Regions from separate parts of the Thalassotalea sp. HSM 43 genome, predicted to be linked through region 1. Evidence: predicted binding sites of a transcription regulator. Region 1 holds the regulator's gene; the other holds the start of a gene.
The links. Region 1 encodes ArgR, which controls arginine synthesis, uptake and breakdown. Its sites were predicted from a motif close to ANTGAATANNTATTCANT; they were not measured.

Region 1 (15,979 bases):
AGAGCTGATTGCCGAGTCTGATATCGAACCACTGCTGCTTGACTTGCAACAGGATGATGAGCGCCGAGATAACGCCAAACAGTCGTTACTATCCATGTTGTTAGATAGACATGGTACCGGTCGTATTCTATTTAGAAACTCGCGAAATACCATAAAAGGCTTTCCAAAACGTCAGCTATTTAGCCAAGAATTGGCGTTACCTGTGCAGTATGACGCAGTCATGAATCAGCTAATTGAAAGCTCGGATATAGAAGAGTTAAGAACCCGCGACGTAAGTAAGTACCTATTTACCCCCGAGACTCTTTACCATTTAGATGCCCGAGAAGATAACTGGACTGAGTTTGATCCTAGGGTCGACTTTTTAATCGACTTGTTATTGCAAAATCGTCAGCAAAAAGTTCTGGTTATTTGTGCGCATGCACAAACGGCAAAAGACCTTGAACAGGCGTTAAGAATAAAAGAAGGCATTCGTGCCGCAGTTTTTCATGAAGGTATGAGTATCTTCGAACGCGATAAAGCGGCCGCCTATTTTGCTCAGCAAGAAGATGCAGCGCAAGTCTTATTGTGTTCGGAAATCGGTTCCGAGGGACGCAACTTCCAATTTGCCCATCATTTGGTGTTATTCGATTTACCAACCAACCCAGATTTATTAGAGCAGCGTATTGGTCGCCTCGACCGAATAGGACAAACCGAGGATATCGCTTTGCATGTGCCTTATTTTGCCAACTCGCCACAAGGCATGTTGCTCAATTGGTACCATAATGCACTCGATGCGTTTGAGCATACCTGCGTCACTGCGCGTGCGGTTTATGAGCGATTTTCTCATGACGTAAATACGTTAGCCTTGCAAGGCATATGGCAAGACGAAGCGATGACCAACCTGATTGAGGCTAGCAAAGAGCTGCATTTGCAACTCAAAAAAGACCTTGAACAAGGCCGCGATAAACTGTTGGAGATCAATTCATCAGGCCAAGGACACGCGCAAGCATTGGTAAGTCGTATTGGCAAACAAGACGCCAGTTTTGACTTACCAACGTATATGTTTGGCGTGTTTGACGTGTTTGGTCTCAATCAAGACGACCGCAGTGACAACGGCATTGCTCTGACACCTAGCGAGCATATGCTCAGTTCTAATTTCCCACATTTACCGGAAGACGGCACTACGGTCACCTTTGATCGTGATACGGCATTAAGTAATGAAGATTATCAATTACTGACCTGGGATCATCCGATGGTAACTGGCGCGATGGACATGGTGCTCAGTGATGATATTGGTAATGCCAGTATAGGTATTTTAACCAACCCAGCGATTCCTGTCGGTACCTTCTTTGTTGAGTGTATTTATACTTTAGCGGCTATGGCACCAAGCCAGTTGCAAGTGGGGCGTTATCTGCCAACCACACCAATCCGTATATTGCTTGATAAAAACGGCAATGATTTATCTGACAAGGTCGCCGAGTCGGTATTTGATAATCAGTTATCTCCGGTGAAAAAGCAGGTCGGTTTGCAACTAGTTAAGGCGCTTAAGAGTCAGATCCCAGCTATTGTCGATAAAGCGGAACAGCACAGTAACAGCAAGATCGCCAGCCTCATTGCCAAGGCGAAACAGCAAATGCAACAGTCACTGACACAAGAACATCAGCGTTTAACCGCCCTTGCGAGCATTAATCCTAACGTGCGACAATCTGAGATTGATTTTATTGTTCATCAACAACAAGAGCTTGAACACGTTATTGATCATGCGCAATTAAAGTTTGAAGCCATCCGCTTAATTGTGGTCAGCAGCTAAGTTGGCCATTCATTGCACGCAGTAAGGTTGCCATGAGCGCTAATCCTGATTTTGTATATCAACCACCTATGAGCCCTTATCTGGATATTATTTATCTGGATCAGGACTTATTGGTCTTAAACAAACCAAGTGGCCTGTTAACCGTGCCTGGTCGCTTAGCGGAACATCAGGATTGCTTGCAAACTCGAGTACAGCGAGTGCTGCCAACCGCCACCATAGTGCATCGTCTTGATATGGCGACTTCCGGTATCATCATCATGGCGCTGAACAAACAAAGTCATGTAGCCATATCCCGCCAGTTTGAAAAACGCCAGACCGAAAAATACTACCTCGCCCGCGTGTACGGACAATTACAACAAAAACAAGGCAGTGTTGATTTACCCTTGATATGTGACTGGCCGAATAGGCCAAAGCAAATGGTATGTCATGAGCGCGGCAAGCAAGCCCTTACCCACTATAAAGTCTTAGATGAACAGCGCGAATATAGTTTGCTGGAACTGAAACCGATTACCGGTCGCTCGCATCAACTTAGGGTACATATGTTGTCATTAGGTCATCCGATTCTCGGTGACCGTTTATATGCCCATGCTTCGGCGCTCGCCTTAGCTGAGCGCTTGCAGTTGCATTCCCGATATTATGCTATTTATCACCCAAAAACCGGCGAGCAGTTAGAATTTCTCGCGCCGTGCCCATTTACCTAGCCTGTTAGCAAGCGCTATTAATAGCGTGCTGGTTAGCAGGCAGCAATGGCTATTTATTTTGCTCGCTGACTAACTCATACGCGGCCTGAATATCTTGTGCCTTTTGTTTGGCATCGTCCATTAATTCCGGTGGTAAGCCTTTCGCGACTAACTTGTCAGGGTGATGTTGTGCCATCAATTTTCGGTATGCTTTTTTCACGTCTTTAAAATCGGTATTGGCATCGACGCCAAGCACGCGATAAGCGTTTGCGAGTTGCTGCTTTGCTTGAGCTGGTGATACATGGCCACCTTGCTGATGAAACTGCTCACCGGCAACAATTCGATCTAACAAGGCATCTAACTCACGGCTAGAGATACCTAAGCCTTTCGCTAATTTATGTAATATACGGCGTTCTTCTGGGTGCAAGTCACCATCAGCGAACGCTGCTTGAATTTGGATTTCAATGAACATTTGCAGCAAGTCGTGGCGGCCAAAGCAGGCAACGCGCAGTTGTCTGATTTTCTTTTGCAACTGAAAATCAGCCTGCTTGCCATCACCAAACGCTTGTTGCGCAAGTTTGGTGGTCTCAGCATCCAGTCCCCAACGTTTCATTGACGCACTGGCAAAGGCGATTTCTTCTTCACTGACTCGACCACTGGCTTTCGCGATATGACCCATGATCGAATACGTGGCATCAAAGAAGATGCGCTGGCGATCGGTCTCGCTTTGTTTTCCTAAGGTACTAAAGTCGAAATTTAGCCCTTTATCGACTTTATGACCTAGCCACAGCCCCAATAAAGCACCAATAAGCCGCCCAGCCATAAAACCGAGTAGAAAACCAATGACTTTGCCCCAAATACGCATAATTTTGTGCCTGTAATAACTCTTTATTGCCTTAAAAGGCTATCAATATGTTGTAGTCGTTCGATGGTGCCAACATCACTCCACAGCCCGTGATGGCATTGACCACCAATACGGTTTTCTGCCATAGCTTTCCTTAAAATGGGTGCCAATGGCTGTTTTTCAATGGCTAGCCCTGCAAATAGCTGCGGCTGATAAATACCAATGCCGGCATAGGTTAGTTTTGCTTGCTCACCGTCAACCGATAAGCGTTGTTGTTGTAAGCAAAAATCACCCTGTGGGTTATGCTCTGGGTTTTCAACCATTAACAACTGCGCCAAATCACCATCTTGGTACTTTAAGTCAGCATAGTTAACGTCACAATAGACATCACCATTGACCAGTAAGAAGGGCTCATCACCGAGTAACGGTAAGGCTTTGACGATTCCGCCGGCGGTTTCTAAGGCGCCGTCGCGCTCCCAAGAATATTGAATATCGATACCCCATTGGCTGCCATCCGCAAAATATTGCTCTATTTGCTCACCAAGCCAGGCCAAGTTAATAACAAATTCAACATAACCGGCTTTTTTCAGTGCCAAAATATGATGTTCAATCAACGGAATACCGGCGACTCTTAATAACGGCTTCGGGGTATTGTCGGTTAAAGGCCGCATACGCTCACCGCGACCGGCTGCCAAGATCATAACCTTCATAGTTGTTCCTGCTTATCTGCAACTAATGGCAACACCTGTTGCGCCACCAGTTCACTTAAAAACTGTAACTCTGGGTATTTTGCCGCGATATCGACCACATAGGACAGCGTCAAAGGGATATCGTTCAAATAACCAGGCTTATTGTCTCGCAAATATAGACGCGCAAATATGCCGCTGGCTTTTACATGACGTTGCAGGCCCATTAAATCAAACCAGCGCTGAAAATGTTGATAGCTGACCGTATCCGTTACAGATTGTGCCCATTGTTGATAATATTCATAAACCAAAGGTTCGATTTGCTGCTGCGGCCAGCGTACATAACAATCGCGTAATAACGATACAAGGTCATAGGTAACAGGCCCTATCACAGCATCTTGAAAATCTATCACAGCTAACGGCTCATCCGTGCCGGTTAACATCAAATTTCGGCTATGAAAATCGCGGTGCACAACGGTTTGTGGTTGTTCTAAGGCGCTATCAATTAGCACTTGAAAGCACTGCTGTAATTGCTGCTGTTGCTGCTCAGTTAAACGTATATCTAAATAATGCGCCACTAACCATTCACTAAAGATATCCATTTCCATTTGCAAAAAAGGACCGTCATAGACCGGTAACTGCCAGTCTTTTATATCTTGTAACGATTGGATCTTGGCAAGTTCAGTAAGCGCCAGGCGATAATAATCTGGCATGGTATGTGGCGTTAGTTTGTCAGACAACAAGGTTTCACCAAGATCTTCAAGGCAGAAAAAACCCAACGACTGATGATAATGAAAAATAGCAGGTACGTGTATGTGCTTAGCCTTCATCGCCGTTGCAATCGCAAAGAACGCTTGGTTATTGCATTTATCCGGTGGTGAGTCGACGGCAATATAGCGTTTACCTTGGTTTTCAAAGCGAAAATAACGGCGAAAACCAGCATCGCCAGTCAGTGCTTGTAGTTGAATTGATGAAGATGAAAATTGTTCAGTTAACCAGCGTGTTAGCGCTTCGATACGACTTTGTGCAGACAATATAAGATCCCGGGAATTATTTGTTTAATCATGGACAAAAAATTGCCAAGCTATGTTAAACTATAAAGCAAGAATAAGATTAAAGATACCAGATACTTATTTGCGGTAACAAGTATTGGTAGTAGGCTTTTCAATAAAAATCAGACAAGCCTTTATTAGCATTTTGAACGGACAGTGAATGCAACACTACACGAAACTAATATTAATAGCGTGTGCCGCTGGCCCGGCTATAGTTGACGCACAAGAGCAAGAGCCAAAAAGTTCTACTCGATGCCAGATTATCCCGCCAGAGCCGATTGCCCTTGTTAACGACATCGACCGCACTAATGAGTTAATCATTATTGAGTCGAAGAAATCCGTCGTTGAGAAAAATAAAAAGACCACGTTAAGTGGTGGTGTCGTGTTGTCTAATGGTGGCAATAAAATTGCTGCTGATGAAGTCACTATCGACAAAGAAGGTGGCCAAATCACCACCAAGGGTCAGACAAAATTCCAAAATGACAGCGTCACCGTTGATGCCGATAGTTTATCTGCCAGCAGTACCGACAACACCGCCGAGCTTACCAATACCAGTTACCGCCTAAATAACAGCCCTGGTCGCGGCAGTGCGAAAACCTTGGGCTTAAATGAAGATGGCGTGGTGCTAGAAGACTCGACCTTTACCACCTGTACTGAAGAAGTACCTGATTGGCAATTAAGTGCCAGTGAAATTCGACTATCAAACGATGATAACGAAGGTGAGGCTTGGAATTCGGTATTTCGTATCAAAGACGTACCGGTATTTTACTTACCGTATTTCAACTTTCCGCTAACCGACGATCGCAAGACCGGTTTGCTGTATCCACAAATAGGTTCGTCAGGCAGCAGTGGTTTTGAATATGGCCAGCCATTTTATTGGAATATCGCGCCAAACATGGACGCGACTATCACCCCTTATTACATGTCAAAGCGCGGTACGCAGCTAAATAGTGAGTTCCGTTATTTATTTTCCGGTCAATTTGGTCAGTTAAACCTCGAATACCTTGATGAAGATGATGAGTTAATCAATAACGACGACGCGCGTTACTTGCATCGCTATCAACACTTTGGCACCTTCGCTGAAAATTATCGTGTGCATATTGATTACAGCGATATCAGCGATGATAACTACCTAGTAGATATTGGCAGTTCACACTTTAGTAAGTCTGACGCCTATCTATGGCGTATAGGTGAGCTGTCGTATTTCAGCGATTTTTGGCATACCACGGTCAAGCTACAAGATTTTGAAGTACTCGGTGACAACAACGAAAGCTATCAAACCTTGCCGCAATTGGAAGGTGAGTTATACCTACCTGTCGGGTTGTCCCACGCCACATTTAACATGTACGGCGAATATTCTCGATTTGATATCTCAGAACCGAATTTACCTACCGCGGATCGTTTTCACTTAGAAGCTGGCTTTACCTTGCCAATTTCAACGCCGGGCTGGTTCTTTGACACTGACATGCGGGTAATGCATACCTATTATCAACAGGACAATATCGATTTTATTTCTCAAACCAGTGGCATTGAACTGGATGATGAAGTTAATCGAACCTTACCAAAAGTGCGCTTGCATGGTGGATTAAACTTTGATCGCGATACCTCGTTTCTGTTTGCTGACAAGATGCAAACATTCGAGCCGCAAATTCAATACCTGTATATTCCACAAGATGACCAAAGCAATATCTTTATTTATGATACCTCGCCATTGCAAGATGACTTTGATGGCCTGTTCCGCGACCGCCGTTTTAGTGGCTTAGATCGCATCGCTGAAGCGAATCAAGTATCAATCGGTGCCACAACGCGTATTTTAAATGCCGATAATACGGAACTTTTCCACCTAAGCTTAGGTCGTATTTTTTATCTCAATGATAGTAACATCACGTTTGATGAAGACGGTGAACGTGTTGATGAGTCGTCGCTTGCCGGTGACTTGTTTATTCAGTTAGCTCGACGCTGGCAGTTACAAACGGAAATTCAATACAACACCGACAATTCGACCACAGACAAAAGTCAGGTGAGCTTGGATTATCGTCATAACGAACGTAACCTGTTTCAAATCAGTCACCGGTATATTCGTAATTTCTCTGGTGAAACGATTGAGCAAGTGCGGGCATTAACCAGTTTTCCTTTAAATCAAGACTGGACATTTGTCGGTCATGTGACTCAAGATTTGGTTGGCAGACGCTCTTTAGAGAGTTACGCTGGCTTCCAATATGAGAGCTGTTGTTGGGCTGTACGATTTGCTTATCATCGTGATATTAATACAAACCTTGACGATGAAGACTTTAATGATCAAAATCGCGATGAATTCGATAGTGGTTTTATGATACAGTTCGTACTCAAAGGTCTTGGCGGCAAACAACAACCGTTGCCGATCGACGATATGCTTGAAACAGGTATCTTCGGCTACAAGCGCCCCTATTTTTTAAATAATTGATTTGGCGAGTGATCTCGCCCAATAAAATAAACTAAGATGTAAAATGAAAACGATTACTAAGACGGCTATAGCATTATCAGGCCTCATCCTGTCCCTTGTTACCAGTTTCAATACTTTTGCCAAGCCTCAAGAACTAGACCGCGTAGTTGCTATTGTCAACTCGGGTGTGGTACTTGAGTCTGACATCGATGACTTGGTTAACAGCGTAAAGCAACAAGCAAAGGCTGAAAATCAAAGCCTACCCTCAGACAAAGCACTGCGCACTCAAGCAATGGAAAAGCTAATTAATGACAGCTTATTGTTGCAAATGGGTGAGCGCATGGGTGTACAAATCAGCGATGCGCAACTGGATCAAACGTTGGCCAGCCTTGCCCAAGAACGCAACATGACGGTAGAACAGTTTCGTCAAAAGCTGGTCGATGCCGGTGCTAACTTCGAACGTTATCGTGAAGGTATTCGAACCGAAATGATCGTTAATGAAGTTCGTCGAGGTAGTGTGCGTCGTCGCGTTAACATAACGCCACAGGAAGTTGATAACTTAGTTGAGTTGATGAAAGAGCAAACCAACGCCAACGTTGAATACCGCCTTGGTCACATCTTGATTGCGTTCCCAGATGAGCCGACTCAAGCCGACCTTGAAGATGCTAAACAACGTGCCGACAAGGTTATTGATCTGTTAAATACTGGCGCTGACTTCAAAAAGATTGCGATTGCTTCATCAAGTGCGCCTACCGCTCTTGAAGGTGGTGATTTAGGCTGGCGCGGTATTAATGAACTACCAACCTTATTTGCCGACTTAGTTGACGGTAAGCCAGAAGGTGAAGTTTATGGTCCGATTCGTACCGGTCTTGGTTTTAACATCATCAAAGTCATGGAAATCCGTGGTAAAGAAAAAGTTGAAGTAACCGAGTCACGTTCTCGTCATATCTTAATCAAGCCATCTATCATCTTGTCTGAACAAAAAGCGGAAAACATGCTGCAAGATATGCTAGATCAAATTGAAAAAGGCGAAGCCGATTTTGATACCCTAGCCAGAGAGCATTCAGAAGGCCCTACCTCTTCGCGCGGTGGTGACTTAGGTTGGGCAGATCCTGACTCTTACGATCCTGCCTTCGCGCAAGTCATCAAAGCATTGGACGTTGAAGAGTATTCTAAACCGTTTCGCTCTTCGTTCGGTTGGCACATCGTGCAATTAACCGACCGTCGTACCCTTGATGCAACGGAACAAAATACTGAAAACCGTGCTTATCAGTTGATATTCAATCGTAAATTTGGTGCAGAAGCACTGCGCTGGATGAAAGAAACCCGTGACGGCGCTTACATTGAAGTCATGGATGATGACGAGTAATGATTAACAAAATCGCGATTACTCCGGGCGAACCCGCTGGTGTTGGCCCGGATATTCTTATTGCACTGGTGCAACAACAATGGCCAGCGCAATTGGTTGCTGTAGCGGATCCACAATTATTAGCGCAGCGCGCCGAACAGCTTGGCCTACCGCTAACGATAAGTGAATACGATTCAACAGCGGCGCCGAAAGAACACCTACCTGGTCATATCGATGTTATCACGGTACCACTCAATGATACCTGTGTGGCGGGTGAGTTGAACCCGAACAATGGTGCTTACGTGGTCGAAACTTTACGTATCGCCAGTGAACGCAATATGTCAGGGGAGTTTAAAGCGGTGTGTACCGGTCCGGTGCACAAAGGCTTAATCAATAAAGCTGGTATTCCTTTTTCTGGACACACCGAGTTTTTTGCCCAGCAAGCAAATTGTAATGACGTGGTTATGATGCTCGCAACAGAAGGTTTGCGTGTCTCGTTGATGACGACCCATATTCCTTTAGCTTACGTATCAAAAGCCATTACCTACGACAGAGTTTTAAAGATTACTCGTATTCTCAATCAAGACTTGAAAGAAAAGTTTGGCATCAAAGAGCCGAAAATTTACGTCTGTGGATTAAACCCACATGCCGGTGAAGATGGTCATTTAGGTAAAGAAGAGATCACCACGATAACCCCTGCCCTTAATGCCTTGCGCAATGAAGGTATGAAGCTATTTGGTCCATTACCTGCAGACACCATATTTCAAGATAAATATCTACGTGATGCCGATGCTGTTTTGGCTATGTATCACGATCAAGGCTTACCAGTGCTAAAATATAAAGGGTTTGGCGATTCAGTAAACATTACCCTTGGTTTACCATTTATCCGTACTTCGGTAGATCACGGCACAGCGATTGAACTTGCAGGAACCACAAAAGCCGATGTCGGCAGCTTTAAAGCCGCATTATCCCATGCGATTGAACTGGTAGATAATCAGCAATGAGTAAGTCACACTTAGGCCATCAGGCCAAAAAACGTTTCGGTCAAAACTTTCTCCACGATGACGCCGTAATCAGTCGCATTGTTGATGCCATTGATCCCGGTGAAGATGAAAACCTAATTGAAATTGGTCCAGGCTTAGGCGCATTAACCGAGCCGGTTATAGAACGTGCCGGTGATATCAGCGTGGTTGAACTTGACCGCGACTTAGCGCATCGATTACGTCATCATCCATTTATCGCCAAGCATTTGACCATCTATGAAACCGATGCGTTAAAATTTGATTTTTCGACCCTTGCTAATGACAAACCACTGCGTGTGTTTGGTAACTTACCTTACAATATTTCCACGCCATTGATTTTTCACTTGCTAAGTTTTGGTGACAAAATCAAAGATATGCACTTTATGCTGCAAAAAGAAGTGGTAAATCGTATGGCTGCAAGTCCTGACAGCAAAGCCTATGGACGTTTGTCTATTATGTGTCAGTATTACTGTAAAGTAATGCCTGTCATGGAAATTGGTCCTGAAGCGTTTCAGCCGCCTCCGAAGGTCGATAGTGCCATTGTGCGTCTGGTTCCGCGTGAACAAATCGAGCACCCTGCCCACGATATTAAGTGGTTAAATAGGGTATGTACCGAGGCTTTTAATCAGCGTCGTAAAACCATTCGTAACAGCCTGAAAAAGCTACTCAGCGCTGAACAATTAGAGCAATTAGGTATCTCGCCGTCACTACGTCCTGAAAATATCAGCTTGCAGGAATACGTAAAAGTTGCTAATTATTTAGCAGAGAACCCGCCAAAAAAATAATAGTAGGGCAAAGATGAGCAGTAATGATCCAGGACAACTTGTCAAAGTCACAACCTCAGTAGATTTTATCGAGGAACAATCGGACAGTTACCAGAATCGCTTTGTATTCAGCTATACAATTACGATAGAGAATAATAGCGACAAGACTTTACAGCTTATTTCCCGCAGCTGGTTAATAACCGACGCCAATGGTCACAAAGTCACAGTTGAAGGCGATGGCGTCGTCGGCCAACAACCTATCTTAAACAGCGGTCAGCGTTACCGTTATTCAAGTGGTTCAATTATTAAGACCCCTATTGGTGCTATGGAGGGGTTTTACACCATGCGTGACCTCGACAAGAACCAATATCGCGTCGACATTCCAGTCTTCGGTCTCGCCGTTCCTAATATGTTGAACTAGTTATGGCGATATACCTGATAGGAGATATTCAGGGTTGCCATACAGAACTTCTGCAACTCGTAGACAAGATTAATTTTAATGCCAAAAAAGACCAGCTTTGGTTTTGCGGCGATCTTGTTGCCCGAGGACCAGACTCGTTAGCGACATTACGTTATATAAAAGGCTTAGGAAAAGCGGCGAAAACGGTATTAGGCAATCATGATTTGCATTTAATTGCCACCTACCATGGTATTGGCCGCGTCAATAAAAAAGACAAGCTTGAAGAGCTACTAAACGCCAAAGACTGTGCAGAGCTGATGGATTGGCTGCTGCAACAACCTCTCGTATTGCAACTTCCCGATGCCGATGCCTACTTAAGTCACGCCGGTTTACCACCGGAATGGACACCGAAAAAAGCCTTAAAAATGTCGGCCTTTGTACAAAAAAAACTGCAAAGTAAGAAGCGTAAAAAGTGGCTACGGGATATGTATGGCGATTTCCCGAATAAATGGCAGCACGCCCATTCCGATATCGAAAAGTTTCGCTTCACAGTCAATGCCATGACTCGTATGCGCTTTTGTTATCAAGATGGTGGCCTAGAACTAAACTGTAAAGGTTCACCGCAAACCAATCAAAACAAGCACTTACAGCCTTGGTATGAAGTGCAACAGAATTTAGCCAACGTTGATTGGATATTTGGTCATTGGGCCGCTCTTGAAGGCAATACCATCGCGAAAAATATCCATGCCATCGACACCGGTTGCGTATGGGGAGGAACACTCACCGCCCTACGCTGGCCAGATAAGAAACTTTTTCAGGTAAATGCCGTCAAATAATGCCCGCCTCGCTTTCTTAATTGTTCATTAATTCATATACTTAATTAAAAATATTAGCGAGTTAATAATTATGGCTATTGAGCAATTTGGCGTTTGTGCGGAACCGAATCTGCACAGTTACTACCTGATGTTTAACGTAACAGATAATAATGATGCGTTTATTCGCAAGATTTTGGCAAAGCTTCCCGCCATGTTCGACGAATATGCCCACAATTTCTCCGAAGCTAACTTAAATACTGTTATCGCCATTGGTGCTAATTATTGGGATCGTTATTACCCTACTGCTCGCCCTAGCCAACTTAAAGCCTTTGAGCATATTCAAGTTGATAATCGCGTTGCACCGGCGACAAACTATGACCTGTACCTGCAAATTCGCAGCGATCGCGCCGATGTTAACCATGTTGTATCGACCAAAGTATGTGAAATGTTAGGCGATGCCGTCGAGTTGGTTGAACAAGTAAAAGGCTTTCGATATCTCGACGGTCGCGACTTAACCGGCTTTGTTGACGGTACCGAAAACCCCAAAGGATTACACAAGCGCGAGGTCGCTCTTTTGGACGACAGCTGTGGCGACTTTAGCAAAGGCAGTTATCTGCATATCCAACGTTTTCGCCACAACTTTAACGCGTGGGAAGGCTTAGAAACAAAACAGCAAGAAGATATTATTGGCCGTACCAAGGTTGATGATATTGAATACGCGTCAGAAGATAAAGCGCCAACAGCACACGTTAAACGCACCAATCTAAAAGATGCTGATGGCAATAGTATGGAAATACTCAGACAAAGCATGCCGTACGGCCATATGAAGAATCAAGGCCTGTTCTTCGTGTCCTTTTGTTACACCCCAGTTAACTTTGAAGAGCAGTTAAAGAGCATGTATGCCGGTGATGAGCACGGCAACTACGATCACATCTTAAAATATACTCAAGCCGAAACAGGTGCATCTTTCTTTGTACCGTCGATGGATTTATTAGAACAAGCCGCCGAACTTTAACTTATTAGAAAAAACAAAGGGCGCTTAAAGCGCCCTTTGTCATCAATTCTTGAATTGCCTAATTCATTTTCTGAAACAGCATAAACAATTTTTCTTTAATTGACTGTATATCATTAACCGAGGTTGGTGAGATAAAGATGGTATCATCGCCAGCAATGGTACCTAAAACGCCGTCGGCTTTGCCTAGTGAGTCCAGTAAACGAGCAATTAATTGTGCCGCGCCCGGGCTGGTACGAACGATTAACATCACTTCATTCGACTCGATATCTAGCACTAATTGTTTGAGTGGACTTTTTGCCGTCGGCACACCAAGTTCTGCAGGTAAACAATAGACCATTTCCTGACGGGCATTGCGGGTTCTGACCGCGCCAAACTTGCTTAACATACGTGAAACTTTTGACTGACTGACGTTATCAAAACCTTGCGCTTTAAGGGCTTCAACGATATCGCCCTGTGAACCAAACTGCTCTTGTTTTAGCAGTTCTTTAAACGCATTGATTAAAGCTTCCTGTTTTTGCTGTGTGCTCATAAATTATTCTTTTGACCGTATTTTCGGTGTTTACCGGTGACAGTAATCACTGTTAAAACAATTCCCCAATACCTATTGGTTAACGCTCATTTCGGCTGAGCCTATTTGACCAAAGGTGTCCCAATTCTTGTCGTTTCTTATTGTAATGTTCAGTTTATATTACAAATATCGAGATTCTGAACTAAAGTATCATATCACCATAGCCCTATTGTTGACAAAAGTGTTTGTATTTTTAGTCTCAATTTTGTATCTTTTGTGCACTAAAAAATTAAAGTAATTACTCAATCTGGAATTATCCTCTAGATTGGCTGTTAAGTGATTACTAACACTCACATCATTTTGGAGAAATTCAATGAAAGTTGCCGTTCTTGGTGCAGCCGGTGGTATCGGTCAAGCCTTATCACTATTACTTAAAACTCAACTACCAGCAGGTTCAGAGTTATCTTTGTATGACGTAGCCCCAGTTGTTCCAGGTGTTGCCGTTGACTTATCTCACATCCCTACTGATGTAACAGTTAAAGGTTACGGCGCTGATGATTTAGCGACTGCCCTAACAGGTTGTGACATTGTAATTATTCCAGCAGGTATGCCACGTAAGCCTGGTATGGACCGTGCTGACCTATTTGCTGTCAATGCTGGCATCATTAAGACGCTTGCTGAAAGCATCGTTGCTAACAGTCCAAAAGCGCTTGTTGGTGTTATTACCAACCCAGTAAACGGCACTGTGCCAATTGTTGCTGAAGTTTTCAAAAAAGCAGGTACTTACGAAGCGAACCGCGTATTTGGTGTAACAACTCTTGATGTTATCCGTAGCGAAACCTTCATTGCTGAGCTAAAAGGCAAGTCGACTTCAGACATTAAAGTACCAGTAATCGGTGGTCACTCAGGTACAACTATTCTTCCTCTACTTTCACAAGTTGAAGGTGTTGAGTTTACTCAAGAAGAAATTGACGCACTAACACCACGCATCCAAAACGCTGGTACCGAAGTTGTTAACGCAAAAGCTGGTGGCGGTTCTGCGACGCTTTCTATGGGTGCTGCAGCAGCTCGTTTTTGTTTATCACTGGTACGTGGTCTACAAGGCGAAGAAGGCGTTGTTGACTACGCATACGTTCAAGGTAACACCGGTGATGCTGAATACTTCGCACAACCAGTTGTACTTGGTAAGAACGGTGTAGAAGAGTACTTACCATACGGTGAGCTTAGCGCTTATGAGCAAAAAGCAAAAGACGACATGCTAGCGACTCTAAACAAAGATATTCAAGAAGGTGTTGATTTCATCAACGCCTAATCACTTGATTGCTACGCAATAAAAAACGGTCGCAATAGCGACCGTTTTTATTTTCAAGGGGTCAGATGACTTGATTCAATTCAAGTCATCTGACCCCTTGAAAAATGTGAGTTTAACTGCTGGTCATTTACTGTTTTAGTAGCTCGACCAATTCAGCTTCATATTGCGCCTGCTTGTTAACAAAAAAGCCGGTGTGTGCTTTGACTATTTTGCCACTGCGATCATAAATGAAACTGCTTGGCATGCCTTTTAATTCAAACTTTTTCGCCAATCGGCCATCGGGATCGTAGATCACCGAAAAGTTTGCCGGGTGTTCGGCAATAAAGGCTTCGGCCATGGCCTGTTTCACATCAACGTTAACCGAAATTACCGTTAGTCCTTGCTGCTGATACTTGTTCTGCATTTCATTCATCCAAGGAAAGGACTTTTTACAAGGAATACACCAAGAGGCCCAAAAATCGAGGTAAATAACCTTACCTTTATTTTCCGCGACCATGGTTTTCAGTTCACTGATACTATCGACAACCGTTTCGGCCTGTAATGACTTGCTCGCGAATAGCAAAGGCGAAATCATGACTAACACCGCAAGCATGTTACGCATTAATCATTGGCTCCAGTTGCGGTTTCTACGTCTTCTGGGCGACCTTCGCGTAGGATACTATCAACCGAGGTTTGGTTATTACAGCGCTCATCGGTTTTATCATCACGATAGTAACGGATATTAACGCAATCTTGCTCATAGCGACGCTCGAGTTCAGTGCGTTTAATGGGATTATTTTTTGCGTTTACGATTTGCCTTTGCAGTTGTGCACATTGTTCGCGTTGCTCCGAGGTAAAGACGATATCTTCACAGGGATCTTCAGTGATAAAAGCACATCCGGCTTGGCTAAGCATTAGGGTGGAAAGAAGCGATATAGTTATTGTTTTCATAAGTACTACCTGATAATGCTGTATTAGTTATTTGTAACATAGCACCTGATTTGGCAATCGGCAATGTGATCAGTCGACAAAGCGAAAAAACAACGAATTTGTCTTTGAGTGGTGTTTAATAATTCAACAAAACAGTCGCTAACTATTTATTAATAATAAAAAAAGGGCCGGTATAAACCGGCCCTAAACTTTAACCAACTAGCGTCGTTATTGTTATTATCCTTTTAGCGAGACAAACTCAGGGTATGCTTCGACACCACAATCAGATTTGTCCACACCATTGTATTCTTCATCTTCACTAACACGGATGCCCATGGTTTTCTTCAATACAAACCATACTGCAAAACTTGCTGCAAATACCCATGCGAAGATAACGAATGCACCGTATAACT
Region 2 (15,979 bases), 250 kb from region 1:
GTAAAGTTGTTGACTTATTAACGGATAAGGCGAAGTACGTCGTTCGTTATCAAGGTGGTCACAACGCAGGTCATACATTGATCGTTGACGGTGAAAAAACTGTTCTCCACTTGATTCCATCAGGGGTATTACGTGACAACGTAAAATGTCTGATCGGTAACGGTGTTGTTTTATGTCCGACAGCCTTGATGAAAGAAATCAACATGTTAGAAGAGCGTAATGTACCAGTACGTGAGCGCTTACTAATCAGTGATGCATGTCCTCTTATTATGCCGTACCACGTAGCGTTAGATAATGCTCGTGAAACAGCTCGCGGCTCTAAGAAAATCGGTACAACAGGTCGTGGTATCGGCCCAGCCTATGAAGATAAAGTAGCCCGTCGTGGTCTTCGTGTAGGCGATTTACTTGATGCTGAATCATTTAAAGCGAAGTTAACTGAAATCATGGAATACCATAATTTCGTATTAACGAGCTACTACAAAGCAGAAGCTTTGGACGTTGAGCAAGTATTCGAAGATGTTATGGCTATCGCGCCGACCATCATTGCCATGATGGACGATATCAGCGAAACCTTAGACCAAGCACGCAAAAACGGTGAGTCAATCATGTTTGAAGGTGCTCAAGGTACCTTACTTGATATCGACCACGGTACATACCCATATGTTACCTCTTCAAATACCACGGTTGGTGGTGTTGCCACAGGTTGTGGTTTTGGTCCTCGTTACCTTGACTATGTATTAGGTATTACCAAAGCATACACGACTCGTGTTGGTTCAGGTCCATTCCCGACAGAGCTAAACGATGAAGTCGGTCACCATTTAGGTACTGTTGGTCACGAGTTCGGTGCAACTACCGGTCGTGAACGTCGTTGTGGTTGGTTTGATGCCGTCGCTATGCACCGTGCAGTGCAAGTTAACTCTATTTCTGGTTTCTGTTTAACCAAACTAGATGTATTGGATGGTCTAAAAGAATTGAAGATTTGTACTGGTTACAAAACTCAATCAGGCGATGTTTTGACTGTGCCACCAATGGCGGCTGAAGGTTACGAAAACATCACTCCAGTATACGAAACCATGCCTGGTTGGAGTGAGTCGACTATTGGTGCAACAACGGTAGAGCAACTACCTGAAAACGCACGAGCTTATATCAAACGTCTTGAGCAAGTTTGTGGTGTTCCAATTGATATTATCTCGACTGGTCCAGATCGTGTAGAGACCATGATTTTGGTTAACCCGTTCGACGAATAATCATTTCGTTATAAGAAAAAGCCGGCTTATGCCGGCTTTTTTGTTTGCCTAGTTTGTTAATTAACGAGCTGTGTTTCATCACTTAGATATCGTTTTCGGTATAGCTGCCAATCATTTTTCGTGGCAGATTCTCGACATACACCATAGCGAAATGACGGTAAAAAATATGGCCAGTGATAGCGTAAATCGCTAAACCAAAAACACTCTTTCTGCTTGCTTCGGCTGTGCTGCAAAAATACCGGGTACACCGCAAAGTCCCGAAAGCCCTGCATTAGGGGATGCCGCCAGGCATTAACAATATTGACATCATCACTGCTCGCTGGGTGATAAGTGTGTTGCCATTGCACGCGGTTTGCATCGACGCTTTTTTTGCTGTTGATATCGTTATAACGGTCAAGGTAACCCGGCTTGTCTAGGCTTGAGCTAAGTTGTCTTGCTACTTTGTCATTAGCCAGACGAATATAGCGGTATTGCAAATCATTATCCTGCTGCGTTATTGCCAACCACAGTAAAGGTGAAAACGGTTGTGGTAACAACATCGTGCTATTGCTCACCCTGCTATGACTAATCGTGCTGCCACTGGCTAACTGTGAAGGTTGCTTGCTTAGTAATGTGAGTGTGTATTGCTTGATGCCGGCAACCAGCAATAAATAACTTAGTGGCACAGCCCAAATCGCTTGTCTTGCCATATTAATTGCCATCTTATTTTTGGCCATATTAAGGGCCGATGTTTTATTAGCTGTTGTTGCGTGTTCTAGAGTGGTGTTGCTATTGCGCCAATCATAGCAACTATAAATAAGCAGACCGAGCAAACAACTGCCAGTGAAATAGCCATCGATAACAAACAATAGTGCAAAGCTGACTTTATAGCTGCTTAGCGGTGCAAACCACTGCGTACCATATACCGTCAACGCATCCAGCAGCAGATGTGACATGATGGCAGTCAACAGCAATGTGTAGAGCCATTTTCGGTTGATACGAACGTGTGCAAATAGGTACCGTTTGCAAAGTAATAATAGACCCATAAATAGATAGGCCCATAGTGGTGCAAGCACAATAGAATGACTCTCTGCTCTATGCCAATAGGCGAGGAATTCTAAAGGATGAAGCCAAAATGATAGATAATCCAGATCTGGCAATAACGCTGCTACCGCACCGATTGCGCTGCATTGCCATGAGGCAAGTCGATTATCATCTTGTTTGTGCTTAAACCATTGGCCAACACCAGCGCCAACGATTGCATGGGTGAATGCATCCATCAACGAATCAGCTATATCTGTCGAGTGTCGGCATCAACAATTCTGGCCAACATCTTTGCTAAGCGATGCCTCGTGCGCTCGTGTCCAGGGCTTTTGTCATGGATAAAATGGGCAAAACTGAGCAAGTAACTCGCGGTAACGCTAATTTCAATACATATTCGTTTAAGCCCTTGTTGGCGAATGTTGGCAATATCGATAAACCATTGCACCGTGCGGCTTACTCTAGTGACGCCGTGTGCTTGTAAATGGATGTGCCCAGGTTCAAATTTGTAGGCCATGATCGCTTTTAACACCGCCTTGTTGTTAGGTAAGGCTTCAAACCAGGTGATAATGGCGGTTAATAATCGCTGCTGTGAGTTTTGCTGTTGAAAGGTGGGGTTGTCATTTAGCGCCAGCATTGCATCGTCGGCACGATCGAAAATGGCTTCGGCAATAGCGTCTTTACTGCGGAACAAAGGTTTTATCTGCACCAGCGGCAGCTTTATCTCGTTACTGATATCATGCATTGCAACAGCGTGCCATGAACGTTTGCTCGCTAATTGCAATGCAGTATCTATGATCTGTTGTCGCCGCTCCATTTCGTTAGGCATCGACATTTACGCTCGATTGACACATTTGCCATTAAGTATAGAAAACAGCAACTCATTGAGCGAAACATTAACGACACGGCAAACCTTAGTTGTGTTTACTTATCACTGTAACCCCAAGGTGCACTAGGTGGTGTTACCGGCTTGTTTAAGTCAAAATCGACGCGAAACTCACGGCCATGACGAATCAAACGATACGAAAAGCTTTCTGGGTAGATAAACATTTGCCAAATATTGTCGTTCGATTGTGGGATCCCTTGGGCAACAAACATTTCTTTTGAGTATTGGTCCGCAGGGAAAGACTGCACTTGCGGCCAACCTGCATCTTGGCTGTGACCACCATACATAGTCAACGCGTCATTGCTGCCATCTTTGTGTCGATGATCATGCTTTAATGACAACCCTGAGCCGGTTTTGGTGACAAGCCAAGTACGTGATGAGTCATCGCCAACATGAAATGGAATTTGCAGCTGACTATCGCTGCATTTGCGCACGTGCATGATCAGCGGTTTATTGGCAAATGCATCACTGTCGCTGTTATCGACAGTAACTTTTCCGGCAAATGCTTTACCACAGTGCTGTTTTATCGCATCAAAAAATGCATCTTGGCTAGTAATCGATACCAAAGGCGCTTCGGCTATGTTTTCTGTCGCCATCGTTGAGCTGGTAATTAACGTCAATAGGCAGGCAATGCTGATGGTAGATTTGTTCATATAGGTTCTCTTAAACATGAATTGCAACTGCCAACAACGGTAGCGGTTTACGCTGACTTTGGCAACATAATAACCATAAACAGCACACCGATATGGCAACAGATTTTGTTATTTATGCAGGCCAATAAACTAGATATGCATGGTTCAATATATGCGTAAATCATTTGTTACTAATAACGCTTTCTTATAACAAAATAGCCATTAAAAAATGTAACCCTTATGAAAGTTTTCAGGTAACATTCACTATTCTAACTAAGCTTAAGCTACCCTTGTCTTTCTAAAGGAATTCGTCAATGACAGATCTGCGTCAACAAGCCCTCGATTATCATGAACAGCCTAAACCAGGCAAAATCAGTGTTGCATTAACCACCCCTGCCGAAACGGCGGATGATTTGGCTCTTGCCTATAGTCCGGGTGTTGCAGAGCCGGTACGAGAGATTGCAGAAAATCCAGATAATGTCTATCGCTATACAAACAAAGGTAATACGGTTGCGGTCATCAGTGATGGTACGGCGATTTTGGGTTTAGGTAATCTAGGTCCATTGGCTTCTAAGCCTGTTATGGAAGGCAAAGCATTGTTATTTAAGCGCTTTGCTAATATTGATTCGTTCGATATTGAAGTTAAACACAATACCATTGAAGACTTCATTAATACCGTGGCGAATATTGCGGATAGCTTTGGTGGCATAAATCTTGAAGACATCAAAGCACCGGAATGTTTCGTAATTGAGAAAGCCTTGATTGAACGCTGTAAGGTGCCAATTTTTCATGATGATCAACATGGTACCGCCATTGTCACAGCTGCAGGCATGCTTAATGCGTTAGAAGTGCAAGGTAAACAACTAAAGCAAGCTCAAATTGTATGTTTAGGTGCTGGCGCTGCGGCCATTGCCTGCATGGAATTATTGATCACTTGCGGCGCTCAGCGTGAAAACATTTACATGCTAGATCGCAAAGGTATCGTTCATACCCGCCGTGATGACTTAAATGAATATAAAAAATTATTTGCCAATAATACCGATAAACGCACCTTAGAAGACGCCTTAGAAGGGGCGGATGTGTTCGTTGGTGTATCAGGTCCTAATCTATTATCAGCGGAGCAATTGCAGCTAATGGCTGCAAAACCAGTTGTTTTCGCTTGCTCGAACCCGGATCCAGAAATCAAGCCGGAGCTGGCACATGCGACTCGTGATGATTTGATTATGGCAACCGGTCGTTCTGATTACCCAAATCAGGTGAATAACGTGTTGTGCTTCCCATTTATTTTCCGCGGTGCTTTAGATGTACGTTCTCGCCAAATTAATGATGCTATGAAGGTTGCTGCAGTTGATGCGATTCGAGAGATTGCCAAATTGCCTGTACCAGAAGGGGTGTTGCACGCGAGCGGTTGTAACAAACTTGAGTTTGGTAAGGACTACATTATTCCTAAACCTATGGATCCAAGACTATTGGCCAACGTTGCCTTCGCTGTCGCCAATGCCGCTGTTGAAACCGGCGTGTCGACCATAGACTTACCTAAAAACTATATGGGTATGGGCAATAGCTAGTAAGTTAAATCACAACAATAAAAAAGCGCTGATATCAGCGCTTTTTTTATTCAATGAATTGACATCAATGATGTTTAATCATCGTTCTCGAAGTCTGAAAAGTCGGTGATGCCATTTTCTTCCAGCACTTTACGCACACTTTCAGGTAACAAGTTTTCGTTATCTTTCGCCAAATCGTTATCGCTTGGCAATGGTTGCCCGGTGAACGCGTGTAAAAACGCTTCACATAACAACTCACTATTGGTGGCGTGACGTAAATTATTTACCTGACGGCGGGTACGCTCGTCGGTCAATACTTTTAATACTCGCAGTGGAATAGATACGGTGATCTTCTTCACTTGCTCACTTTTTTTGCCGTGTGGCGCGTATGGATTAATGTACTCGCCATTCCAGTCAGCCATTTTTGCTCCCTAATAACCGTTTTTTAATTATATCTGGATGTTTTTACTCAGCTGATCAAATTGTACTGGATATGTTGTTTGAGTCAACATCTATAAGCAAAGATGTATAGATGGCTAAAACTTCTTGACCTGAGTAATTAATCCGTATAGATTTATAGACGTCTAAACATCCACTAATATACACGGTAACAAAATTATGAAACTCGATAAATTAGCGACCATCGCGGTACAGGCAGGAATAAACAGTGATCAGCATCACGGAGCTGTCGTGCCGGCGATGCATTTATCGAGTACTTATAGCCTCAAAGGCTTTAACGAAAAACGTCAATATGACTATTCGCGCACGGGTAACCCAACGCGTCAAACGCTGGCCGAGGTTATTGCACATTTAGAAGGTGGCAGCAAAGGTATTATAACCAGCACGGGGATGTCGGCGATTCACCTAATTTGCCAACTGCTCAGCGCGGGTGACCGATTACTGATACCGCATGATTGTTATGGCGGCAGTTACAGATTGTTTGTCCATCTAGCCAAACGTGGTCAATTCGAATTAGATGTCGTTGATCAAACCGACAGTCAAGCGCTAGAGGACGCCTTAGCCAAAAAGCCAAAACTGGTCTTAGTTGAGACACCAAGTAATCCATTGCTGCGTTTAGTGGATATTAAAAAGGTTTGCGATGCGGCAAAGCAGGTTGGCGCTTTAGTTGCCGTCGACAACACGTTTCTATCACCATTACTGCAGCGCCCATTAGAGCTCGGTGCTGATATAGTTATTCATTCAACCACTAAGTTTATTAATGGTCATTCAGATATTGTCGGCGGTGCCGTTGTCACTAAAGACCCGCAATTAGGCGATGATCTGGCTTGGTGGGCAAATTGCATTGGTATTACTGGCAGTGCTTTTGATGCCTACCTGACGTTACGCGGTATCAAAACCTTGCCTGTACGTTTGCGCGCTCATCAGCAAAATACCCAAGCGGTGGTTGCGTTGCTTACCGAGCACCAGGCTGTCGAGGCTGTTTATTATCCTGGCCTGTCGACTCATCCTGGTCATGAGATAGCTAAAGCGCAACAAGCCGGTTTTGGTTCAATGTTGTCGTTTGACATTAAAGGCGATGAAAATCAGGTTCGCAATTTCTTTGCCGCTTTACAGTTGTTTACACTAGCCCAGTCTCTTGGTGGCGTAGAGTCTTTGGCTGCACATCCATCGACCATGACACACGCTGGGATGGATTTAGCTGCACAAAAAGCCGCCGGTATCTCACAAACACTGATTCGCCTGTCTATAGGCATTGAAGATGCTGACGATATTGTTGCTGATTTACAGCAAGCCCTTGATGCTGCATTTGCTGCACCTAGTGATAAAGCCGGTTAGGGATAAGTCATGAACCAAGCAAACTCATCTTTGTTAAATATAGATAACGCCGTACAAATACCGGTAAATGTGCATAAATTTGGTGGCAGTTCACTGGCCAATGCTGAATGTTTATTAAGAGTTATACAAATTTTAAAGCAAGAAGCACAGCTTGATGACGTCGTCGTGGTGTCAGCGAATGGTAAAACCACGGATAAGCTGTTTGCAATCATTAACTGTCAACAGAGCGAACAGCGCCAGTTATTATTAACAGAGCTGCAAAATCAGCAGCAACAACTGGTCTGTGAATTACTATCTGCATCAGCGGCAGCAACCGAATGCCAGCAAATCGCTACAGATATTGCCAAGCTTGCCGACATCCATTTTGATGATATATATCAGCGACACGATCTATTAGCCCATGGTGAAATTTGGTCAATGCGTTTGTTATCGGCGCTGATTAATGAACAGTTATGCCCATGTATTGGTGTCGACTCACGTCAAGTGTTACATCTTGACTGTGACAATGATTATCAATTGGTTGAGCATAGCTCACAACACGCGTTATTAACGGCTAAGCAAGCAGCAAAGTTAACGGTTATCACCGGTTACATTGCCACAGATACGCAAAATAGAACGCAAACATTGGGCCGCAATGGCAGCGATTACAGTGCCACAATTGTTGCCAAGCTTATCGGCGCAGAAAGTGTCACGCTATGGACCGATGTCGACGGTATTTACAGTGCCGATCCTCGCATTATTTCAACCGCGCGTAAGCTACATCGTATTGAAAATTCAGTGGCAACGGAGTTGGGGAGACTGGGCAATCCAGTGCTACACGCGAAAACATTAACGCCTTTGCAATGTCAGCAAATTCAATTGAATGTTGCCAGCAGTTTTTTACCCGAAGACAATGGCACTGAAATTGGTGTCTTTGGTGATATCGCAAAAAGCGAGTTATCGGTTACTCACAATAATGATCTGGTGAAAATTAACACCGATAAAGTCAGCGAGCTGTATTTGCGGCATGTGATTGCCCGCTTTGAACCGATTTACCAATGTCCTGATAAGTCGTGCTTAGTGGTGAACCAGCAGTTTTCGCAGTTGGCGATTGAATATCTGCAACAGCATCAACTTGAGTTCAGTTACCAACAAGTATCGTTAGTGGCTGTGGTTGGCTATCAAGTGGCGAGTCGCAGTGAAATTAAAGCACGTTTTAAACGAGTATTGCGCCACGAAGCATTGGATGCTTTGGTCGGCAGTGACAATGGTCACAGCTTGCTGGCGTTTTTAAACGAGAGCTGCAATGTCGAATTACTCAATCAAGTGCATTCCAGCATAACGAAAAATGCCCGCAATATAGGGTTAGTGGTTGCAGGTTTAGGTAATATCGGCAGCAAATTTTTAGACATGCTGCCAAAACAGTTAACACGTATCTCAAGTTTGGAAAACGTGCATTTGGTTGGCCTTGCGACATCAAAAAAAGCGCTTATTAATAACGATGGTATAGACCCGAGCCAAGCACTACCGTTATTTGCTGACAGCAGCGTTGACTATGACAACCAACAATTACTTGGTTGGTTAGAGCAACATCCGTATGACGAGTTAGTGGTTGTTGATATTACCCCGTCTGAGAGTTTTGCTCAGTTATACCAAAGCTTTTTTGAACGTGGTATCCATGTCATCAGTGCCAACAAATGCGCCGGTTCAAGTGAGCAGAGTCAATACAGCCAATTACTCGCGGCGCAAGAAAATACCGGCAGTCAGTGGTTAGTTAATACCACAGTCGGCGCGGGCTTACCGGTGAATTACGCCATTAATGATCTATTGCAAAGCGGCGACAGTATTCATGAAATTGCCGGGATATTTTCAGGTACTTTATCCTGGCTGTTTGCCAACTTTAGTGGTGAGCAGGCATTTTCAGATTTAGTCTTAGATGCGCTTGAGCAAGGTTTTACCGAGCCTGATCCGCGTGATGATTTATCTGGATTGGACGTACAAAGAAAATTGCTTATTTTGGCTCGATTAGCTGGTTTTGAGCTTGAACTGGACAACATCGACGTTGAAAACCTTGTGCCACCATCATTGCAAGGTATTGATAAAAAACAATTCTTCACTCGCATTACAGAGTTGGACGAGTATTTTGCTAATAAGCTAAATGAGGCAAAAAGTCAGCAACAACATTTGCGTTATGTGGCTAGATTTGCCATAGATAATAACAAACTTACTGCGAAGGTTGGTTTGGAAATACTGCCGGCGGACCACGCATTTGTAAATCTGACAGCCTGCGATAATATCTTTTTATTGGTGAGTGACTGGTATCAAGAGAATCCATTGATCATACGCGGCCCTGGTGCCGGTCGAGATGTTACCGCTGGCGGCTTGCATTCTGACTTAGTTAATTTGTGCCAGCGTTTAGAACATAAGAAAAAAGAAGTTGTCATTAAGGGGATATATTAAATGAATGCTAAAGCTCGCCAACTTGATTTGTTAAATCGTACTGTCCGTGATTTGGATCGCGACTTAAATGTGTCATTTGAATTCTTCCCACCAAACTCAGAACAAATGGAAACCACCTTATGGAATTCGGTAGAACGTCTAGAACCGCTTAATCCTAGTTTTGTGTCAGTAACCTATGGCGCTGGCAGTGGTACCCGAGATAGAACACACGGCGTTATTAAGCGAATTCAACGTGACACCAGCTTAGTTGCTGCACCACATTTGACTTGTATTGATGCCAGTAAACAAGAGTTAATCGATATTGCCAAAGACTATTGGCAAAGCGGTGTTCGTCACATTGTTGCGTTACGTGGTGATTTACCAAACAGCAGTGAAAAACCAAATATGTATGCCAGCGACTTAGTCGAGGTATTAAAAGGTGTTGCCGACTTTGAGATCTCTGTTGCCGCCTATCCGGAGACTCATCCTGAATCGCCTAATGCGCAATTTGATTTGGTTAACTTGAAACGAAAAATTGATGCTGGCGCGACACGTGCTATCTCGCAATTCTTTTTTGATATAGACGCCTATTTACGTTTTCGTGACCGTTGTGTTGCGGTTGGTATTGATGTCGAAATTGTCCCGGGTATTTTGCCGGTATCAAATTTTGCCACTTTAAAACGCTTTGCAGGGTTAACCAACGTGCATGTACCTGACTGGATGGGGAAATTGTACGAAGGACTCGATGACGACCCGACTACGCGAAACATGGTCGGTGCCAATATCGCAATGGAACAGGTGAAGATATTACGTAGCGAAGGGGTTAATGACTTTCATTTTTATACGCTAAATCGTTCCGAATTAACCTATGCAATTTGTCACACCTTAGGTATTCGCCCACAACAAGGTTAAGCACTCCACATAATCCTATCTTGCAGGGACAGTTTGTTTACATGGCAAACTGTCCTTTTCGTTTAGAGCAGGCAATAGTGCTGAATAAAATCCAATAAGATTTTTTCTGTTGGCTTGATTTGATCGAATGCTAAGAATTCATCTATTTGATGTGCTTGTTCAATCGAGCCTGGTCCTAAGACAATGGTTTGGCAACCTAATTGCTGAATAAACGGCGCTTCGGTAGCGTAATTTACCGCCTGACAACAATGACCAGAGAGTTTTTCAGCGACATGAACCAACTCACTGGACTCGTTCTCAGCAAAGGCAGGAGAGCTGGCATGCAATTCCTGCATGTTAACTCTACCGGGATATTTTTCTGCCGTTGCTTTTAATGCTTCACTTAACCAAAACAGCAGCTCTTCATCTTTGATGCCAGGTAACGCTCGTAAATCGATATCTAAGTAGCAATCACCGCAAATTCGATTAGCACTGTCACCACCTTTTATCGCACCAAAATTTAAGGTCGGCTCGGTAACAGAAAAAGCAGCGTTTTGATATTGGTGTTTAAGCTCTTGCTTTAAGGTCATTAGGCTTTTAATGATCTCGAACATGATTTCGATGGCATTAATACCTTTCGCGGGTTGGCTGGAATGACCTGACTTGCCAACCACCGTAATACGATGAGACATATGTCCTTTATGCATAATTACTGGCTTTAAGTTGGTCGGTTCGCCAATAATCGCCACATCGGGTTTGGCCAATTGTTGTTCGATGAAAAAGCGTGCACCAGCCATGGTTGTCTCTTCATCGGCTGTGGCAAGAATATATAACGGCTTTGTTAGCTTGGTTAAGGGTAGCTGTTTACAGGCTTGCAAGATAAACGCGAAAAAGCCTTTCATATCACAGGTGCCCAATCCAAAAAACTTGTCGTCTTTCTCTTGTATAGCAAACGGGTCGCTGTTCCAGCCTTGTTGATCGAAAGGCACCGTATCACTATGGCCGGACAGTAATAAGCCACCTTCGCCGCTGCCCACCTTAGCCAGCAAGTTATATTTATTGTTGGTTCCGGGCACTTTTTGAATATTCACCGCAAAGCCTAGATCCTTGAACCAAGTCGCTAATATTTCAATCACCGCCAAGTTACTTTGGTCGAGTGATGCAGACTCAGCACTGATCGATGGGCTGGCGATTAATTCACTAAGTGCTTGCTGAAAATTGGGTAGCTTTACAATTGTTGACATTTACTTACTCTTTATTGCAAATACTTATGCTTTTTTATTGCATAAGTATTTCATCACTGTTATCTTTCTTTGGACAGTTTAATCAAGCTTCTGGGTAAAGACCATAGGTTGTCGGATTTTATTGTAATCGTTTTGTATAAATAGTAGCCAGAACGGATATGGATCGCCGATAATACCCAGCTGATAGAAATCATATATTTATTCTTGTTGAATAGAATTGCAAATGAGAGGTTAAGTGAAAGTTGCAATTATAGGTGCTAGTGGCTATGCCGGCGCTGAATTAGTTAAAATCCTAACAAAGCATCCCCAAGTGGATGTTTTGCAATTACTTGTATCTGAAAATAGTGCATCAGCAGATCTTGCGTTCAGCGAGTTATATCCGGCGATGCAGGGTGTTTGTGATCTGCCACTTCAGGCTTTTTCTGCGGCATGGTTAAAAGATCACCAATCTGAAATTGATGCGGTGTTTTTTGCCACTCCACATGAATATTCACAGCAGTGGGCGAATGCTTTTGTCGATGCGGGCGTTAAAGTGTTTGATTTGTCCGGTGCGTTTCGTCTACAAGACGCCGATGATTACCCTAAATATTATGGTTTTGCTCACCAACATACCGACTTGTTGCAACAAGCGGTATATGGATTGGCGGAGTTTAATCAGCAAGCCATCGCTGAAACACACATTGTTGCTGTGCCTGGTTGTTATCCAACCGCCAGTTTATTGTCATTAAAACCAATAATCGATGCCGGCTTACAGCAAGAAGATGGCTTAATCGTTGTCAATGGTATCAGTGGCGTCAGTGGCGCCGGTCGCAAAGCGTCATTAGCAACCAGCTTTAATGAGTTAAGCCTAAAAGCCTACAATATATTACAGCATCGTCATCAGCCTGAAATAAGCCAAGAAGCCGGTGCTCAGGTCATTTTCAATCCTCATATTGCGCCGTTTAAACGTGGCTTAATGGCAACGGTAACCCTTAACTTGCAAGACACGGTGACTAAACAACAAGTAGATATGGCGTTTCAGCAGTGTTACCAACACACGCCATTGGTGCGTATCAGTAAAAGCTGGCCGCAAATCGATGATGTTGCCAATACACCGTTTGCCAACATTTATTGGCAATATGATGAATCATTACACGTTTTGGTGGTTAGTTGCGCCATTGATAACTTATTAAAAGGCGCGGCGTCACAAGCGGTGCAATGTTTTAACATTAGTTTTGGCTTGCAACCCACCTTAGCATTACTTGGAGGTCAGCATGACTAGACCTCTGGTTATTAAGATTGGTGGGGCGATAATGGAGTCTGATCAGGCTCTGTCCGATTTATTTAAGGTTGTTAGCCAGTTACAGCAAGACCGTGGCGTTATTATCGTCCACGGCGGTGGCTGTGTGGCTGATGATATGTTGCAACAAGCTGGTTTTGTCAGTAAAAAAATCGATGGCTTACGGGTAAGCGAACAGGCTCATATGGCGGTTATTAGCGGCGCCTTAGCGGGTACGGTTAATAAGCATATGGTGGCGATAGCGAACCATAGTGGTTTAAAAGCAGTCGGCTTAGCATTGCATGATGGACAGTCCATTGTGTGTTTGCCTGCTGACCCGAAATTAGGTTGTGTTGGTATACCTCAAGCGAGCAATGCGAGCTTGTTAAATTCATTAGTCGCGGCAAACTGTTTGCCGTTGATCAGTTCTATTGGCAGCTTAGACAATGGCACCTTAGTTAATGTGAATGCCGATGATGCAGCGGTGGCTATCAGTGAGTTACTCAATGCTGATTTGGTGTTGTTAACCGATGTCGCTGGGGTTAAAGGTGCCGATCAAAAATACCTTGCTACACTTGATGGTGAGCAAGCCAAACTCCTTATCGAACAAGGCGTCATTGCCGGTGGCATGATCGCTAAAGTTAACGCTGCATTTGCTGCAGCCAACCGATTACGACGAAGTATCGCGGTTGCCAGTTGGAAATCGCCTGAAAAACTGTTTGTGTTAAACAGTGATGGCGAGTTTGGCACCCGCATTATTCCTACACTTTAAAACTTAATAAATTGCAGTAATAACAGGAAGATACATATGTCGATGCAACATTTTCTTGCAGATAGTGATTTTGATAATGCGCAATTAACCCAGTTAATTACGCAAGCGATTGATATTAAAAATAACTTACCAAAATACCAAAATGCCCTAGCCGGTAAAACCGTTGCTATGTTGTTTGAAAAACCATCATTGCGAACTCATGTTAGTTTTGATTTTGGCATTAATAAATTGGGCGGTCATAGCTTATATTTAGGTCAGCAAAATGGCCAATTAGGTGAGCGTGAACGGGTCAAAGACGTTGCCAAAAACTTAGCGTGTTGGAGCGATGCCATTGTTGCCCGAGTGTTCAAACAATCGGTGCTCGATGAGATGGCGGAGCACGCAGGCATTCCAGTTATCAACGCCTTAAGTGATTTATATCACCCGTGTCAGGCTTTGGCTGATTACATGGCTTTAACCGAAACCTTTGGTCAACTTAACGGATTAAATCTGTGTTATATCGGTGATGGTAACAATGTCTCAAATTCATTAATGCTGATGGGGCCAGTGCTTGGCGTCAACGTCACGGTTATTTCGCCGGTTGGTTATGAGCCGTGTGCCAAAATGGTTGATAAAGCGCAAGCCTTGGCAAAGGCCAACGGCAGCACGCTAACCATTACCACTGACATTAATGCTGCGGCCGAGCAACAAGTGATTTATACCGATACTTGGATATCTATGGGAGATAACACCAAGGTTGAGCAAATACTGCAAACCTTTATGCCATATCAGGTCAACAAAACCCTGATGGAAAAGGCAGGCGCGAGCGCGTTAATGCATTGCCAGCCTGCACACTTAGAGCAAGAGGTAACCACAGAGGTTTTTGATTCGGATAAGTCATTGGCTTTCTTACAAGCCGAAAACCGTATGTGGGCACAAAACTCCGTATTGGTTAATTTGTTGGCTGATTAAGCCGAGTTTCAAGATTTTAGTAAAGAATTTATAGATTTAAGAGTAGATATTATGAGTCAAGATATTAAGAAAGTGGTACTGGCCTATTCAGGTGGTTTAGATACATCAGCAATCATTCCTTGGTTGAAGGAAAACTATAATGGCTGTGAAGTTGTCGCATTTTGTGCCGATGTAGGCCAAGGCGATGAAGAGCTTGAAGGCATTCAAGAAAAGGCCATTGCCTCTGGTGCGTCAGAATGTCACGTCGTCGATCTAAAAGAAGAGTTTGTTAAAGATTACATTTATCCGATCGTGAAAACCGGTGCGGTATATGAGGGACAATATCTATTGGGTACCTCTATGGCACGTCCGGTGATTGCCAAGGCACATGTTGAAGTCGCACTCAAAGTAGGCGCTGACGCGGTTTGTCATGGTTGTACCGGTAAGGGTAATGATCAGGTGCGCTTTGAAGCGTGTTTTGCCGCGCTGGCACCACAACTCAAAGTTATCGCGCCATGGCGTGAATGGGATATGGTTTCTCGTGAAGACTTGCTTGACTATTTGGATCAGCGCAACATTCCATGTTCGGCGTCATTGACCAAGATTTATAGTCGTGACGCCAATGCGTGGCATATCTCTCATGAGGGCGGTGAATTAGAAGACCCTTGGTGTGAGCCGTCAAAAGAAGTGTGGACCATGACCACCGATCCTTTGGATGCACCAGATACACCGGAATCTGTTTTACTTAGTTTTGATAAAGGTGAATTGGTTGCCGTTGACGGTCAAACCATGAGCCCGTATCAATCATTGGTTTATCTAAATGACAAAGCCGGTGCTCACGGTGTGGGTCGTGTAGATATCGTTGAAAACCGTCTGGTAGGGATGAAATCTCGTGGTTGTTATGAAACGCCAGGCGGCACCGTATTAATGGCAGCATACAAAGGCTTAGAAACCCTTATTCTTGACAAAGAATCACTGAAGTTTCGTGAGTCGGTAGGCTTAGAATTCTCTCATGTTATTTATGATGGTCGTTGGTTTACACCATTAGCTCAAGCACAAATGGCGGCATGTCATGCCTTTGCTGAGCAATTAACCGGTGATGTCGTAGTTAAACTGTATAAAGGGCAAGCTGTGGTTACTCAGCGTCGTTCGCCAAACAGCTTATACTCAGAAGAGTTTGCCACCTTTGGTGAAGATGATGTTTACGATCAAAAACATGCAGAAGGCTTTATTCGTCTGTTTAGTTTGTCGAGTCGTATCAAGGCACTGAAAGCTCAGGAGAAATAACATGGCATTATGGGGTGGCCGGTTTAAAGCCGGTAGCAGCGATAAGTTTA

Region 2: a site for ArgR is predicted at 11,719-11,736, ahead of argC (N-acetyl-gamma-glutamyl-phosphate reductase). Genes of this name have one in related genera too.

Annotation. Positions count from the first base shown of each region.
Region 1 is NZ_CP038493.1:2,537,340-2,553,318, reverse strand. Features, by position in the region: gene rapA (RNA polymerase-associated protein RapA) at 1-1,789, shown strand, start outside; gene rluA (bifunctional tRNA pseudouridine(32) synthase/23S rRNA pseudouridine(746) synthase RluA) at 1,822-2,490, shown strand; gene djlA (co-chaperone DjlA) at 2,540-3,334, opposite strand; gene murU (N-acetylmuramate alpha-1-phosphate uridylyltransferase MurU) at 3,358-4,023, opposite strand; gene E2K93_RS10980 (aminoglycoside phosphotransferase family protein) at 4,020-5,033, opposite strand; gene lptD (LPS assembly protein LptD) at 5,212-7,494, shown strand; partial or broken gene surA (peptidylprolyl isomerase SurA) at 7,535-8,842, shown strand; gene pdxA (4-hydroxythreonine-4-phosphate dehydrogenase PdxA) at 8,842-9,825, shown strand; gene rsmA (16S rRNA (adenine(1518)-N(6)/adenine(1519)-N(6))-dimethyltransferase RsmA) at 9,822-10,628, shown strand; gene apaG (Co2+/Mg2+ efflux protein ApaG) at 10,642-11,028, shown strand; gene E2K93_RS10950 (symmetrical bis(5'-nucleosyl)-tetraphosphatase) at 11,031-11,843, shown strand; gene E2K93_RS10945 (Dyp-type peroxidase) at 11,914-12,837, shown strand; gene argR (transcriptional regulator ArgR) at 12,896-13,366, opposite strand; gene mdh (malate dehydrogenase) at 13,719-14,657, shown strand; gene E2K93_RS10930 (TlpA disulfide reductase family protein) at 14,785-15,258, opposite strand; gene E2K93_RS10925 (hypothetical protein) at 15,258-15,587, opposite strand; gene E2K93_RS10920 (ammonium transporter) at 15,804-15,979, opposite strand, start outside.
Region 2 is NZ_CP038493.1:2,282,521-2,298,499, forward strand. Features, by position in the region: gene E2K93_RS09780 (adenylosuccinate synthase) at 1-1,247, shown strand, start outside; gene E2K93_RS09785 (metal-dependent hydrolase) at 1,304-2,506, opposite strand; gene E2K93_RS09790 (TetR/AcrR family transcriptional regulator) at 2,518-3,102, opposite strand; gene E2K93_RS09795 (hypothetical protein) at 3,192-3,749, opposite strand; gene E2K93_RS09800 (malic enzyme-like NAD(P)-binding protein) at 4,100-5,353, shown strand; gene metJ (met regulon transcriptional regulator MetJ) at 5,428-5,754, opposite strand; gene metB (cystathionine gamma-synthase) at 5,951-7,129, shown strand; gene metL (bifunctional aspartate kinase/homoserine dehydrogenase II) at 7,139-9,568, shown strand; gene metF (methylenetetrahydrofolate reductase) at 9,569-10,459, shown strand; gene argE (acetylornithine deacetylase) at 10,522-11,682, opposite strand; gene argC (N-acetyl-gamma-glutamyl-phosphate reductase) at 11,918-12,943, shown strand; gene argB (acetylglutamate kinase) at 12,936-13,712, shown strand; gene E2K93_RS09840 (ornithine carbamoyltransferase) at 13,749-14,663, shown strand; gene E2K93_RS09845 (argininosuccinate synthase) at 14,715-15,929, shown strand; gene argH (argininosuccinate lyase) at 15,931-15,979, shown strand, end outside.